One region of the Nocardiopsis sp. LOL_012 genome, then DNA from elsewhere that is predicted to be linked to it. Evidence: riboswitches for the same ligand, from Rfam matches in the RefSeq annotation. Region 1 holds a riboswitch; the other holds the start of a gene.
The links. A riboswitch is a leader RNA that binds a small molecule or an ion and turns the genes downstream of it on or off. The one in region 1 is predicted to bind thiamine pyrophosphate.

Region 1 (5,816 bases):
CTGCTCCAGGAGCCCCTCAACGGCGGGACCGCCGCCGGGCTGGGGATCGGACGCGCCGCCGCGGGCAAGACGGGGACGACCGACAGCGCCGCCTACGCGTGGTTCGCCGGTTACACGCCGGGCCTGGCCGGAGCCGTGGCCGTCGGCGACATCCGCGGTGGTGAGAGCCACCCCCTGGAGGGGGTGACCATCGGCGGGCGCTACTACGGCATCGTCTACGGCGGGACCCTGCCCGGTCCGATCTGGAGCGACACCATGAGCCGGGCGACCGCGTCGCTGCCCGCGAACGGTTTCGCGAGTTCGCCCAAGGTCTTCGGAAACCCCGACGCGGAGCCGGAGGACGACGACGGGGACGACGGCGGCGGGGACGGGACCCAGGCCGAAGAATAGGGCCCCTTGTCAGATACGCCGCCTTATGGCACATAATGGATGCCGACCGACAGGGGAGCGCATGAGCGCTGAGAGTGCGGCACCGAGGCCGCAGACCCTTACACACCTGATCTGGGTCATGCCAGCGAAGGAAGTCGTAGGAACCGTCACCGGTGGCGTGTGTCCCGCGCACCGGTTCCCGGCGCGCGCGGCGCCGCGCTGCCCGGGGGCGCTCTTGGCCGCATGAGCCCTCGTCACACCGGCGAAGGGACACCGATGAGCAACGACACCCGTACGACGGGAGCCTGGAAGGAAACCGTCGGCAGGGCACGCGAGTGGCGCACCGTCGACGTCGTGGTGGCCGCCGTCATCGGCGTCGCCGTCGGCGCCGTGTTCTGGCTGTGGAACATCCTGTGGACCGTCACCACGCCGCTGTTCGTGGCCTTCCCGCCCGGACAGGCCGTCATCTACGGCATGTGGATGATCTCCGGCGTGCTGGGCGGGCTGATCATCCGCAAGCCCGGGGCCGCCCTGCTCACCTCGGTCGCCGCCGCTTCGGTGTCGGCCGTGCTGGGCACCCAGTGGGGGATCATGGTGATCCTCGACGGCACCCTCCAGGGGATCCTGCCCGAACTGGTCTTCCTCCTCCTGGGCTACCGTCGCTGGGGCATGGGCGCGGCCGTCCTCGCCGCCGCGGTCGCCGGGATCTCTCCCGCCATTCGCGACAACGTCTTCTACAACGTCACCTGGCCGCTGGGCTACCAGATCGCCTACGGCCTCATCGTCATCGCCAGCTCGGCGGCCATCGCCGGGGTGGGTGCCCGCCTGCTGACCACCGCCCTGGCCAAGGCGGGCGCGCTGGCCCCCTTCCCCTCGGCCCGGGGCTGAGTCGGCGACCCGACCGTCGAACCCGGTGGTCGGGTCCTCCGGGGAGGGCAGGCCTGCACTCCTGCACGCACCGGCCGGTCATCCGGCACGAGCAACGAGGCGAGGTAGCACCTCTTGTTGTCATACATGACGATCTCTAACGCATAATGGGTGCCGATCGACAGGGGAGCGCATGAGCGCTGAGAGTGCGGCACCGAGGCCGCAGACCCTTACACACCTGATCTGGGTCATGTCGGCGAAGGAAGTCGTAGGAACCGTCACCGGTGGCGTGCGTTCCGCGCGCCGGTTTCCGGCGTGCGGTGCCGCGCTGCCCGGGGGCGCTTTTGGCCGCGTGAGCCCTTGTCACACCGGCGAAGGGACACCGATGAGCAACGACACCCCCTCCTCCCAGGAACGGAGAGACACCGTCGACAGGGTATGGGGCTGGCATGCGGCCGACCTTGTGGCCGTTGCCGTGATCGGGGTCGCCGTCGGCGCCGTGTTCTGGCTGTGGAACATCCTGTGGACCGTCACCACGCCGCTGTTCGTGGCCTTCCCGCCCGGACAGGCCGTCATCTACGGCATGTGGATGATCTCCGGCGTGCTGGGCGGGCTGATCATCCGCAAGCCCGGGGCCGCCCTGCTCACCTCGGTCGTCGCCGCCTCGGTGTCGGCCGTGCTGGGCAACCATTGGGAGATCATCGTCCTCTTCCACGGTGCCCTCCAGGGGATCCTGCCCGAACTGGTCTTCCTCCTCCTGGGCTACCGCCGCTGGGGCATGGGCGCGGCCGTCCTCGCCGCCGCGGTCGCCGGACTCTCTCCCGCCATTCGCGACAACGTCTTCTACAACCTCACCTGGCCGCTGGGCTACCAGATCGCCTACGCCCTCATCGCCGTCGCCAGCTCGGCGGCCATCGCCGGGGTGGGTGCCCGCCTGCTGACCACCGCCCTGGCCAAGGCGGGCGCGCTGGCCCCCTTCCCCTCGGCCCGGGGCTGAGCCCGGTGGGCAGCACCACAGGTCCCTGCGGAGCGCGCGTCGAGCTCTCCGGCTGGGGATGGAAGCACTCCGGACGCACCGCCCACGCCCTGCGCGGCGTGGACCTGACCGTCGAACCCGGTGAGCGGGTCCTGCTGTTGGGGGCCTCCGGCGCGGGCAAGTCGACGCTCCTGCACGCGCTGGCCGGGCTCACCGGCCCCGACGGCGCCATCGCTGGAGACCAGGAGGGCACCCTCCTGGTGGACGGTGCCCCGGCCGACCGGCGCCGGGGCGCGGTCGGCCTCGTCGGCCAGGACCCCGAGACCCAGCTCGTGATGGCGCGCGCGGGCGACGACGTGGCCTTCGGCCCGGAGAACCTGGGTGTGGCCCCCGAGCTGATCTGGCCGCGCGTCGACGCCGCCCTGGCTGCGGTGGGCTTCCCCTACGGGCGGAGCCATCCCACCGGTGCCCTGTCCGGAGGGGAGAAGCAGCGCCTGGCGCTCGCCGGGGCGCTGGCCATGCGCCCCCGCCTGCTGCTGCTGGACGAGCCCACGGCCAACCTCGACCCGGAGGGCGCCGCACTCGTCCGGGGCGTGCTCTCGACCCTGTTGGCGGAGACCGAGGCGACACTGGTGCTGGTCGAGCACCGGGTGGCCGACGTCGTGGACCTGGTGGACCGCGTCGTGGTCCTGGAACCGGGTGGCGGTGTGGCCGCCGACGGGCCGCCCGGCTCCGTCTTCGCCGAGCACGGCGCGGCCCTCGCCGGACAGGGGGTGTGGATCCCCGGCGCCGAACCCGCGCCCGTGGTGCCCGCCGCCCCCGGCGGGCCGGTGCTCGCCGAGGCGGCCGGGGTCGCCGCACGCACTCCGAGGGAGCCGGGGGTGCGCGCCGCGCCGCCGCGCACGGTGCTCTCGGACGTGGACCTGGCGGTGGCGGCCGGTACCGCCACTGCCCTGACCGGTCCCAACGGCGCGGGCAAGTCCACGCTGCTGATGATGCTCGCGGGGCTGACCCGGCCCCACCGGGGCGTGGTGCTGCCGCGCGGCCCGTTGGCCGGGGCCGACCGGCGTCCGCTGCGCCGCTGGCCCGCCCGGCGCCTGGCACGGCACGTGGGCACGGTCTTCCAGCACGCCGAGGACCAGTTCGTGACGGGGACGGTCCGCGACGAACTGCTCTTCGCGCCGCTGCGGGCGGGGGCCGCGCGGGCCGAGGCCGAGGGGTGGGTCGGTGAACTCCTGGAGCGGCTGCGCCTGACCGCGCTGGCCGACGTGCACCCCTACACGCTCTCGGGGGGCGAGAAGCGTCGGCTGTCCGTGGCCACGGCGCTCAGTTCCGGCCCTCTGCATGCCCCGGACGTCCTGGTGCTGGACGAGCCGACCTTCGGGCAGGACACGCGCACGTGGCGGGAGCTGGTGGAGCTGCTGGGGGCGCTGCGCGCCGAGGGGCGTGCCGTGGTCATGGCCACCCACGACGAGCCGCTCCTGCGCTCCCTGGCGGACGTGCGGGTACGGGTGGCCGACGGGCGGACCGAGGTGTGCGCGGACGGCCCGGAGCGGGCGGGGCCACGGCCGGAGAGGGACGGTGGGTGAGCGTGGGCGACATGCTGACACTGGAGGTGCCCCGCGGCGGCGCCCGCCACTGGCTGGCCGCGCGCAACCCGGCTGCCAAGCTCCTGGCAGCCCTGGTCCTGGGACTCGGGCTGGTCCCGGCGGTGGACGCGGTCACCGGCGGGGTGGTGCTGGCGGTCGTGCTGGCGTCGGTGCCCTTCAGCGGGATCGACCGCCGGACCCTGCTGGTGCTGGGCGGCCCGTTCGTCCTCATGGGCCTGTCCAGCGGACTGGTCAACTACCTCTACGGCGAGCACGGCGCGGAGGGGGCGGTGGGCGCCGCGGTCCGGCTGCTGGCGATCGCCCTGCCCGGGCTGCTGGCCGCAGCGGGCAGCGACCCCACCGAGATGTCGGACGGCCTGGTCCAGCGGCTTCGGGTGCCCGAGCGCCCCGCGATGGCGGTGCTCGCGGCGCTGCGGCTCATCCCGCTGCTCGTCGCCCAGTGGCGCACGGTCACGCTCGCCCGGAGGGCGCGCGGACTGGCGGCGGGGTACGACCCGATCCGAGGGGCGGGCCTGTTCTTCGGGCGGCTGTTCGCCCTGCTGGTGCGTGCCATTCGTGCGGGGACGCTGATGGCCACGGCCATGGACGCCCGTGGGTTCGGCACCGGTCCCCGGACCCGGGCGAGGACGAGCCGCTGGGTACACGCGGACACCCTCCTGATCGCGGGGGCGTGCTGCGTGCTGGCGGTCGCCTACACGGTGTCGGCGAGGCTGGGCACTCTGGTGCTCCTCTTCTCATGACACCTCGCGGGGAGGGGGCCGCCTGGGCCTACCCTGGGTGCGCAAAGCTCCGATAGGGGACTGAATCATGACGTGTCCGTGTTCGGACACCGTAAGTGGGCTTCGCGGAACCGGCCGGGCGGTTTTTCCGTCATACTCGTGGTGGTCTCTTCCACGGCCCGTACAGCAGACGCAGGACCCCTGCCGCATCGGCGGAAGGAAAGCAGACCGCAACGGGCCCGAGCCGGGCCGTACAAGCCGAAGGTGACCCATCCCCCGGCCGATAAGCTGGACGCGGTGGTATGTGGTCTTGTGAGGGGATGAGTTCTCGATGGCAATGTCGGCAGGTTTCCCCATGGGTGAGGAGCTGCCGGAGCGCATCGGCCACTACGTGATCCGCCGCCGTATCGGGCAGGGCGGCATGGGCGTGGTCTACCAGGCCGAGGATCCCCGGACCGAGCAGTTCGTCGCGGTGAAGGTCCTCAAGCCCGAGGTGGCGGGGGACCATATCGCGCGTGCGCGCCTGCACCGCGAGGTCGAGACGATGCGCCGTGTGCAGAGCCCCAACGTCGCCGAGGTCATCGACGCCGACACCCAGGCGGAGCTGCCGTGGGTGGTCACCGAGTACATCCCGGGGCCCACGCTGGACGCGACGGTGACCGACCACGGGCCGCTCCGGGGCCGGGCGCTGACCCGGTTCGTCACCGGGCTGGCGCGGGCGATCAAGGACATCCACGCGATCGACGTCATCCACCGGGACCTCAAGCCCGGCAACGTCATCATCTCCAACGGAGAGCCGATCGTCATCGACTTCGGTATCGCGCACGCGGTGGACGGGGCCAAGCTGACCCAGACCGGCACCTTCGTCGGCACCCCCAGCTACCTCTCGCCCGAGGTCATCGAGGGCACCGACCTGGGTTCGGCCACCGACATCCACGCCTGGGGCGGCACGGTCGCGTTCGCCTCCACTGGGCGGCCGCCCTACGGGGCGGGCACCTTCGAGGTGATCTTCTACCGCATCCTCAACGGCGAGATCGACCTCGACGGCATGCACGAGGCGCTGATGCCGCTGGTCAAGGCGGCCGTCACGCGGGACATGGCCCGCCGTCCCAGCGCGGACCAGTTGGTCGCCGAGACGAGCCGGCTCAACCTCGACCTGCCCTGGGACGGGAACGCCTCGTCGCCCGGGTTCGGCGGCGGCGCCGTCCTGGGCGGCGTGGCCGAGGTCGAGGAGGCCCACCTGTGGCAGCCCGCGGACGGGGGTCACGACGACGG
Region 2 (5,816 bases), on a different contig from region 1:
ACCGGCGATCCTGGACTCGACGAAGTAGCGTCGGTCCAGCGTCGCGCCTACGAGGGGATCGGAAGTCGTCATGTCCACGGCGGAGAGTGTCCTTGTTGCGGGGAGCACGGGCGGTCGCGTCCCGAAGGCGCGTACACGACACCGGGTGTCGAACGGACACGATAGCGGAAAGCACGTACCCGTCCGCCCCGCGGATCACGGTCGCGTCGCCCGAACCACGCTCGTGGAAGGCGCTCGCGCCTGGGTTGTCATCGGGCGTGCGCCGCCGAGGCGGCGCACGCCCCACCCACGGTAGAGGACGGGCGCAAGGCGCCGGGCGTCAGTCCACCGCCGGCGAGGAGGCCCGCGCGTGGCGGCGCACCGGAATCCGCCCCGCCAGGCGTGCGGCCCGGCCCGCGCGGACCGCGTCACGCATCGCCGCCGCCATTAGGACCGGGTCCTGGGCGCGGGTCACGGCGGTGGCGAGCAGCACGGCGTCGCAGCCCAGCTCCATCGCCAGCGCGGCGTCACTGGCGGTACCGATCCCGGCGTCCACGATCACCGGGACCCCCGCGCCCTCCACGATCAGCTCCAGGTTGTGCGGGTTGCGGATGCCCAGGCCGGAGCCGATCGGCGCCGCCAGCGGCATCACCGCCGCGCACCCGGCCTGCTCCAGCCGCCGGGCCAGGACCGGGTCGTCGTTGGTGTAGGGCAGCACGGTGAAGCCCTCGTCCACCAGGAGCTCGGCGGCCTCCAGCAGCTCCACGGGGTCCGGCAGCAGAGTGTGCTCGTCCGCCACCACCTCCAGCTTGACCCAGTCGGTGCCCAGCGCCTCCCGGCCCAGCCGGGCCGTGCGCACTGCGTCGGCCGCGGTGAAACAGCCCGCGGTGTTGGGCAGGGGCCGGATCTTGTTGCGCTCCAGCACGTCCCAGACCGAACCGCGGGTGCCGGGGGAGACCCGGCGCATCGCCACGGTCGTCAGCTCCGTACCGGAGACGGTGAGCGCCTCCTCCAGCACCTCCAGCGACGGAGCGCCGCCGGTGCCGGTGATCAGCCTGGAGCCGAAGGCGGTGCCCGCGATCACCAGCGGGTCGTCGAACGTGTCGGTCATCCTCAACCCCCCTGTACGGCGGTCAGCACGTCCACGCGGTCGTCGGGCGACAGCGGGGTCGACCCCCACACCGCCCGGCGGACCACCTCGTCGTTGACGGCCGCGGCGATACCGCCCGGGACCTCGCCCCCGCCGGGGGCGGTCAGGCCCCGCACGACGTCCGCGACGGTCGTACCCTCGGGGACCTCGCTCCGGTCCCCGTTGACGATCAGTTCCACTGTCCCTCCCCTGTCGAAGCCCCGGCGTCCACACGGTCCGCGGCGAACCGGCGCGCGTAGCCGGGCAGCGCCCCGTCGGTGAGCACCTCGGCCATCGCCTCCCCCGTCACCGGCGTCAGCAGGACGCCGTGGCGGAAGTGCCCGGCGGCTAGGTGCAGCCCCGGGACCCGGGTGGGGCCCAGCAGCGGTTCGTTGTCCGGCGAACCCGGGCGCAGCCCCACGCACGTCTCGGTGACCTCCAGCTCGCTCACCCCGGGCACGAGTTCGCGCGCGTCCCTGAGCACCTGCCACAGTCCCCCGGCGGTGAGCGCGGTGTCGTGCCCCAGCTCCTCCTGAGTGGCGCCGACCACCACCTCCCCGTCCTCGCGCGGGACGAAGTAGACGGGGAACCCCCGGACCAGGCCCCGGACGGTCCGCCCGACGATCGGCGGCTCCCCCTCCGGACCGCGCATGCGCAGCAGTTGGCCCTTGACCGGGCGCAGCGCCGGCACCACCGGTTCGGGGACGGCGATCCGTTCGCCCCAGCACCCGGCGGCCAGGACCACCTGGTCCGCGGGCAGGGTCCGCCCCCCGGACAGGCGCACACCCAGCCGGGCTCCGCCCGGGCCGGGGGAGAGGACCCCCACGGCGCGGTCGGACACCTCGGACACACCGGCGCGCCCGCCCGCCGCCGACAGGGCCCGCAGCAGGCGCCGGGGGTCCACGGAGTGGTCATCGGGGCAGAGCAGGCCGCCGCGCACCGAGGGCGCCAGCATCGGCTCCAGCCGGCGGCACTCGCGGCCGGTCAGGCGCTCACCCGCCACGCCCAGGCGCTCCTGGAGGCCGTGCAGGTCGGCGAGGGCGGCCAGGTCGTCGCGGTCGAAGGCGACCAGCAGGGTCCCGCTGGTGCGGTAGCCCACCTCCACACCCGAGGCGGCCTCCAGCTCGGCGACGAAGTCCGCGTACAGACCCGCCGACCGGAGGCCCAGCTCCATGAGCGGCTCCTCGCCGAAGGCCGCCTCGGTGGCCGGAGTGAGCATGCCCGCCGCGACCGTGGAGGCGGCGCCCGCGTCGGAGGCCGCGGGCTGGACGACGGTGACCGGCAGGCCCCGCTGCGCGGCGCGCCAGGCCGTGACGCGCCCGATGAGGCCGCCGCCGACCACGACCACGCCGGAATCGGAGGTGGGCATGGCTTCGGTGCCACTCCCTTCGCCGGTATGACCCGGATCAGGTTCATGCGGTCGGAGGCGGACCGGCCTCCCTCTCAGCCGGCTCCACCCGGCTCCCGCGGGACGTTCGTGTTCTGCCACCTCATCGTAGTCGACACGCCGTGGAGCACCACTGAGAGGCGGTTCACCCCCCGCGAACGTCCGCCCCGGGGCGCGAAGGTGCGCGCCTTCGCGGCGCGTGTGGCAGATTGGAGGGGTGACACGAAGCGAACCCGACATCGACGCACTGATCGGCGAGTGGCTGACGCTCAAGGAGGCGGCCGGGCCGCTGGGCGTGAGCCCCAACCGGATCAAGACGCTGATCCGTGAGAAGCGGATGATGGGGCTGGTCCGGGGCGGTGAACTGTCCATACCCGCGGCGTTCATCGACGGCACCGACCTCGTCAAGGGTCTACCGGGCACGCTGGTGCTGCTCACCGACGCGGGCTTCTCCACCGAGGAGGCGCTGCGCTGGCTGTTCACCCCCGACGACTCGCTGCCGGGCACCCCCATCCAGGCCATGCGCGAGAACCGCGGGACCGAGGTGCGCCGAAGGGCCCAGGGGATGGCGTTCTAGTCGCCATGGGGCCGAGATGCGCTCTGCGGCGAGGACGGGCGTCGATTCTCGTTCCGGGGAGAACTTCGACCGCGGGGCGGGACGGCCGCGCCTGACGCCGCTCTCAGAGGCCGCCTGCGGCGTGATCCCTCCCGGCTGCGCTTCGGGTGCGTGGTGCGGTACGGGAAGCCCTCAGCTCACGGCAGAGAGTACGTGCAGTACCCGGTCCAGGTGCTCCCGGGGAAAGAACAGGTGGGCGCTGGAAGCGGTGTGGCCGCTGGTCTTCTCCAAAGCCGGTAGGAGGGGGCGCACGCACAGCCATGACCGGGCCGTTCCCCACTGGGACACGGCCATCCGCAACTCGCCGTCTCGGGACAGCAGGCCCACCAGTTCCTCAGCATCGGCGGCGTCCATCTCCACCCAGCAGCGGTCGGCGTGGAAGTCGACCCACCTCTGGTCTCCTGCGGGCAGACCGGGGGCGGACATCGCCAGCAGGGCCCCGTAGTCCTGACAACTCGATTTCGTGCGCATTCCCAGCGCCCACAAGCGCTCCAGGAGTGGGACGAGGTCCTCATCGACGGGTACCTGCACACCCCCAGGGGTGGTCATCTGCTCGAAGGGGTGGATTTGGGCTGGTACGGCCATCACGGGGCTCCTCATCGGTCTGTCAAAGGTCGAGCAGAGCGGTGGCTTCCTCCAGATGGGTGCCCACCACGCGGATGTACAGGGGGTCGGTCTCGGGGTTGTCCATCCACCGGGCGGCCTGGGACAGGTACCACTCCACGATCCATACACGGTGCCAGCCCAGCGCCCACCGGGCCGCGTCCAGTCCGCCCCGGCGGCTCAGGGTCTGTGCGGGCCCGCCCGCCTCGACATAGGAGTCCAGGAAACCGGCCAACAGGTCTGGGTCCGCGGGGTCGACGGTGCCGTGCCAGGACGCCAGGTCCATCAGGCCCGGCCCGTGGAAGGTGCGCGCCAGGTCGAGGACGGACACGCCTTCGCCGGTGACGATCAGACTGGTGGGGTGGAACTCTGAGTGCACCCACCCGTAGGGGGCCAGTTCCGCACCCTGGGCGCGTGCCGGAGCGGCGTCCGAGACCAGGCGCAGAAGGTCGGCGATCCGCTCGGTGTCTCCCCACCTGCCCCGCTCGCGCAGTGCACCGACGGTGTCCAGAGCTCGCTGTGGCAGGCAGGTGAGCCACGCGCTACCGCCTTCCTCAAGGTGGCCGGGCACGGACGCGGTGTGCAGGGCCAGCGCTGCCGCGATCCCGTCCGCGTCGGTGGGTTCGCGCACCCCCGGCCCCAGATCCTTCTGGAGCATCCCCACCGTTGACGCCTCGTGCACGACACCCAGGAGGCGAGGAACACGTATCCCGGCGCGGTGGGCGCAGTGCAGGTGGTCGGCCTCACGGGTGAACGGCTCGCTAGCGACCTTGAGGACCACCGTGCCGCCGTCCCTGGTGGTGAGGCGTTCGACGTGGGAGAGCTCCCAACTGTGCAGCGTTTGGGCCTTGACCGTGTCGATACCTGCTTCGGCGGTGAGCCGGGTGCGCAGCCGGTCGATCCGGGTCTGCTTCATGATGGGGTCCTTCCTGAAGGCCACCGGACAGGGGCGGGACCTTGGAGGCCCCACCCCATCATGGCCGCAGCCGGCCAGGTCGAGGTGTCGAAGGAGCGGACCCTGTCGATCCACATGTCCCGGAACCCGGCCAGGTCATCGCGGAACCTGTTCATCGGCGTGCCGTAGGCCGCCACCACCCCGCCCCGCTGTGAGGGAGCGGACTGGCAGCCGTGCACCAGACGGCCCCCCAGAGCGGTGTGCGCCTTGACCGACTCGATCCTCTGGCGTGACTCGTCCACAGCCCTTCCTGAACACCGAAGGAATATTCCCGAGCGTGAATACTCCCGGATGAGTTGACCGTCACCCCAGCCGCTCTCTACCGTGAATTCTCGATAATGCCATACGGAAAGGATGATTCATGGCACTTCGGAAACTTTCTGGTGATTGCAACCGGAACGACTGCCCGGGTGTGTTCTCCACCGGGACGGGAACCGTGATCGTCCAGGGGCCGCTGTTGAAGGCCACCGAAGAACTCGCCCTCTCCGCCGGTGAAGTGGCCGTCGAGATCCCCGCCCACCTCATCGAGGAGGCCGCCTGTGCGCTTGGAAGGTGACGCCTGGCAGGAGTTCTTCCACTCCTTCCGCCGGGAGGCGTTCCGGCTGGAGACTCTGCCGGGCTACACCGTGCCCGAGGAAGAGGACGAGCTGCGCCGTTTCCTGGCCGGAGAAGCACGGCCCGCCGAGGAGCTGCACACCGACACCTACCTGATCAAGGTCCGCGAGCACGTGGAAGCCGGGCGCCGGATGCGCAGGGTCCACACCCTCACCAGCCCTGTCGGCGACCACCTGCGGTTCCAGTTCGAGTGGGGGTACGCCTTCAGCGTCCAGGCGGGAGAGGAGGTCAACATCCTCGACTTCGCCACCACCCCCGACCCCGGCCTTCCCCGGCAGGACTTCTGGCTCTTCGACGACACGCATGTGGTCCTCATGCACTACGCTGCCGACGGCACCCAGACCGGCCGGGAACTGCTGGAGGACACCGACCCCGCCCCCTATGTCCGGTACAAGGACCTGGCCCTGGAGCACTCCACCCCCTTCACCGAGTACTACAAGGTCCGCTGATTGACCCTTGAGCCCGAGAACGCCGACCGGCAGCGCGGCGAACTGGCCGACGCCCTGCGCCGGCTCCGCCGCGCTGCCGGGAT

Region 2: another riboswitch for thiamine pyrophosphate. It lies ahead of thiO (glycine oxidase ThiO); the one in region 1 lies ahead of ACFHWE_RS06710 (ECF transporter S component).

Annotation. Positions count from the first base shown of each region.
Region 1 is NZ_JBHMIV010000007.1:95,778-101,593, reverse strand. It holds gene ACFHWE_RS06720 (transglycosylase domain-containing protein) at 1-390, shown strand, start outside; TPP riboswitch at 432-540, shown strand; gene ACFHWE_RS06715 (ECF transporter S component) at 646-1,257, shown strand; TPP riboswitch at 1,410-1,518, shown strand; gene ACFHWE_RS06710 (ECF transporter S component) at 1,622-2,233, shown strand; gene ACFHWE_RS06705 (ABC transporter ATP-binding protein) at 2,239-3,801, shown strand; gene ACFHWE_RS06700 (energy-coupling factor transporter transmembrane component T family protein) at 3,813-4,562, shown strand; gene ACFHWE_RS06695 (serine/threonine-protein kinase) at 4,873-5,816, shown strand, end outside.
Region 2 is NZ_JBHMIV010000009.1:108,312-114,127, forward strand. It holds gene pknB (Stk1 family PASTA domain-containing Ser/Thr kinase) at 1-78, opposite strand, end outside; gene ACFHWE_RS08255 (thiazole synthase) at 320-1,090, opposite strand; gene thiS (sulfur carrier protein ThiS) at 1,093-1,308, opposite strand; gene thiO (glycine oxidase ThiO) at 1,299-2,477, opposite strand; TPP riboswitch at 2,475-2,586, opposite strand; gene ACFHWE_RS08270 (Rv2175c family DNA-binding protein) at 2,713-3,072, shown strand; gene ACFHWE_RS08275 (hypothetical protein) at 3,244-3,696, opposite strand; gene ACFHWE_RS08280 (hypothetical protein) at 3,719-4,630, opposite strand; gene ACFHWE_RS08285 (hypothetical protein) at 4,627-4,911, opposite strand; gene ACFHWE_RS08290 (hypothetical protein) at 5,031-5,225, shown strand; gene ACFHWE_RS08295 (DUF6879 family protein) at 5,209-5,733, shown strand; gene ACFHWE_RS08300 (helix-turn-helix domain-containing protein) at 5,734-5,816, shown strand, end outside.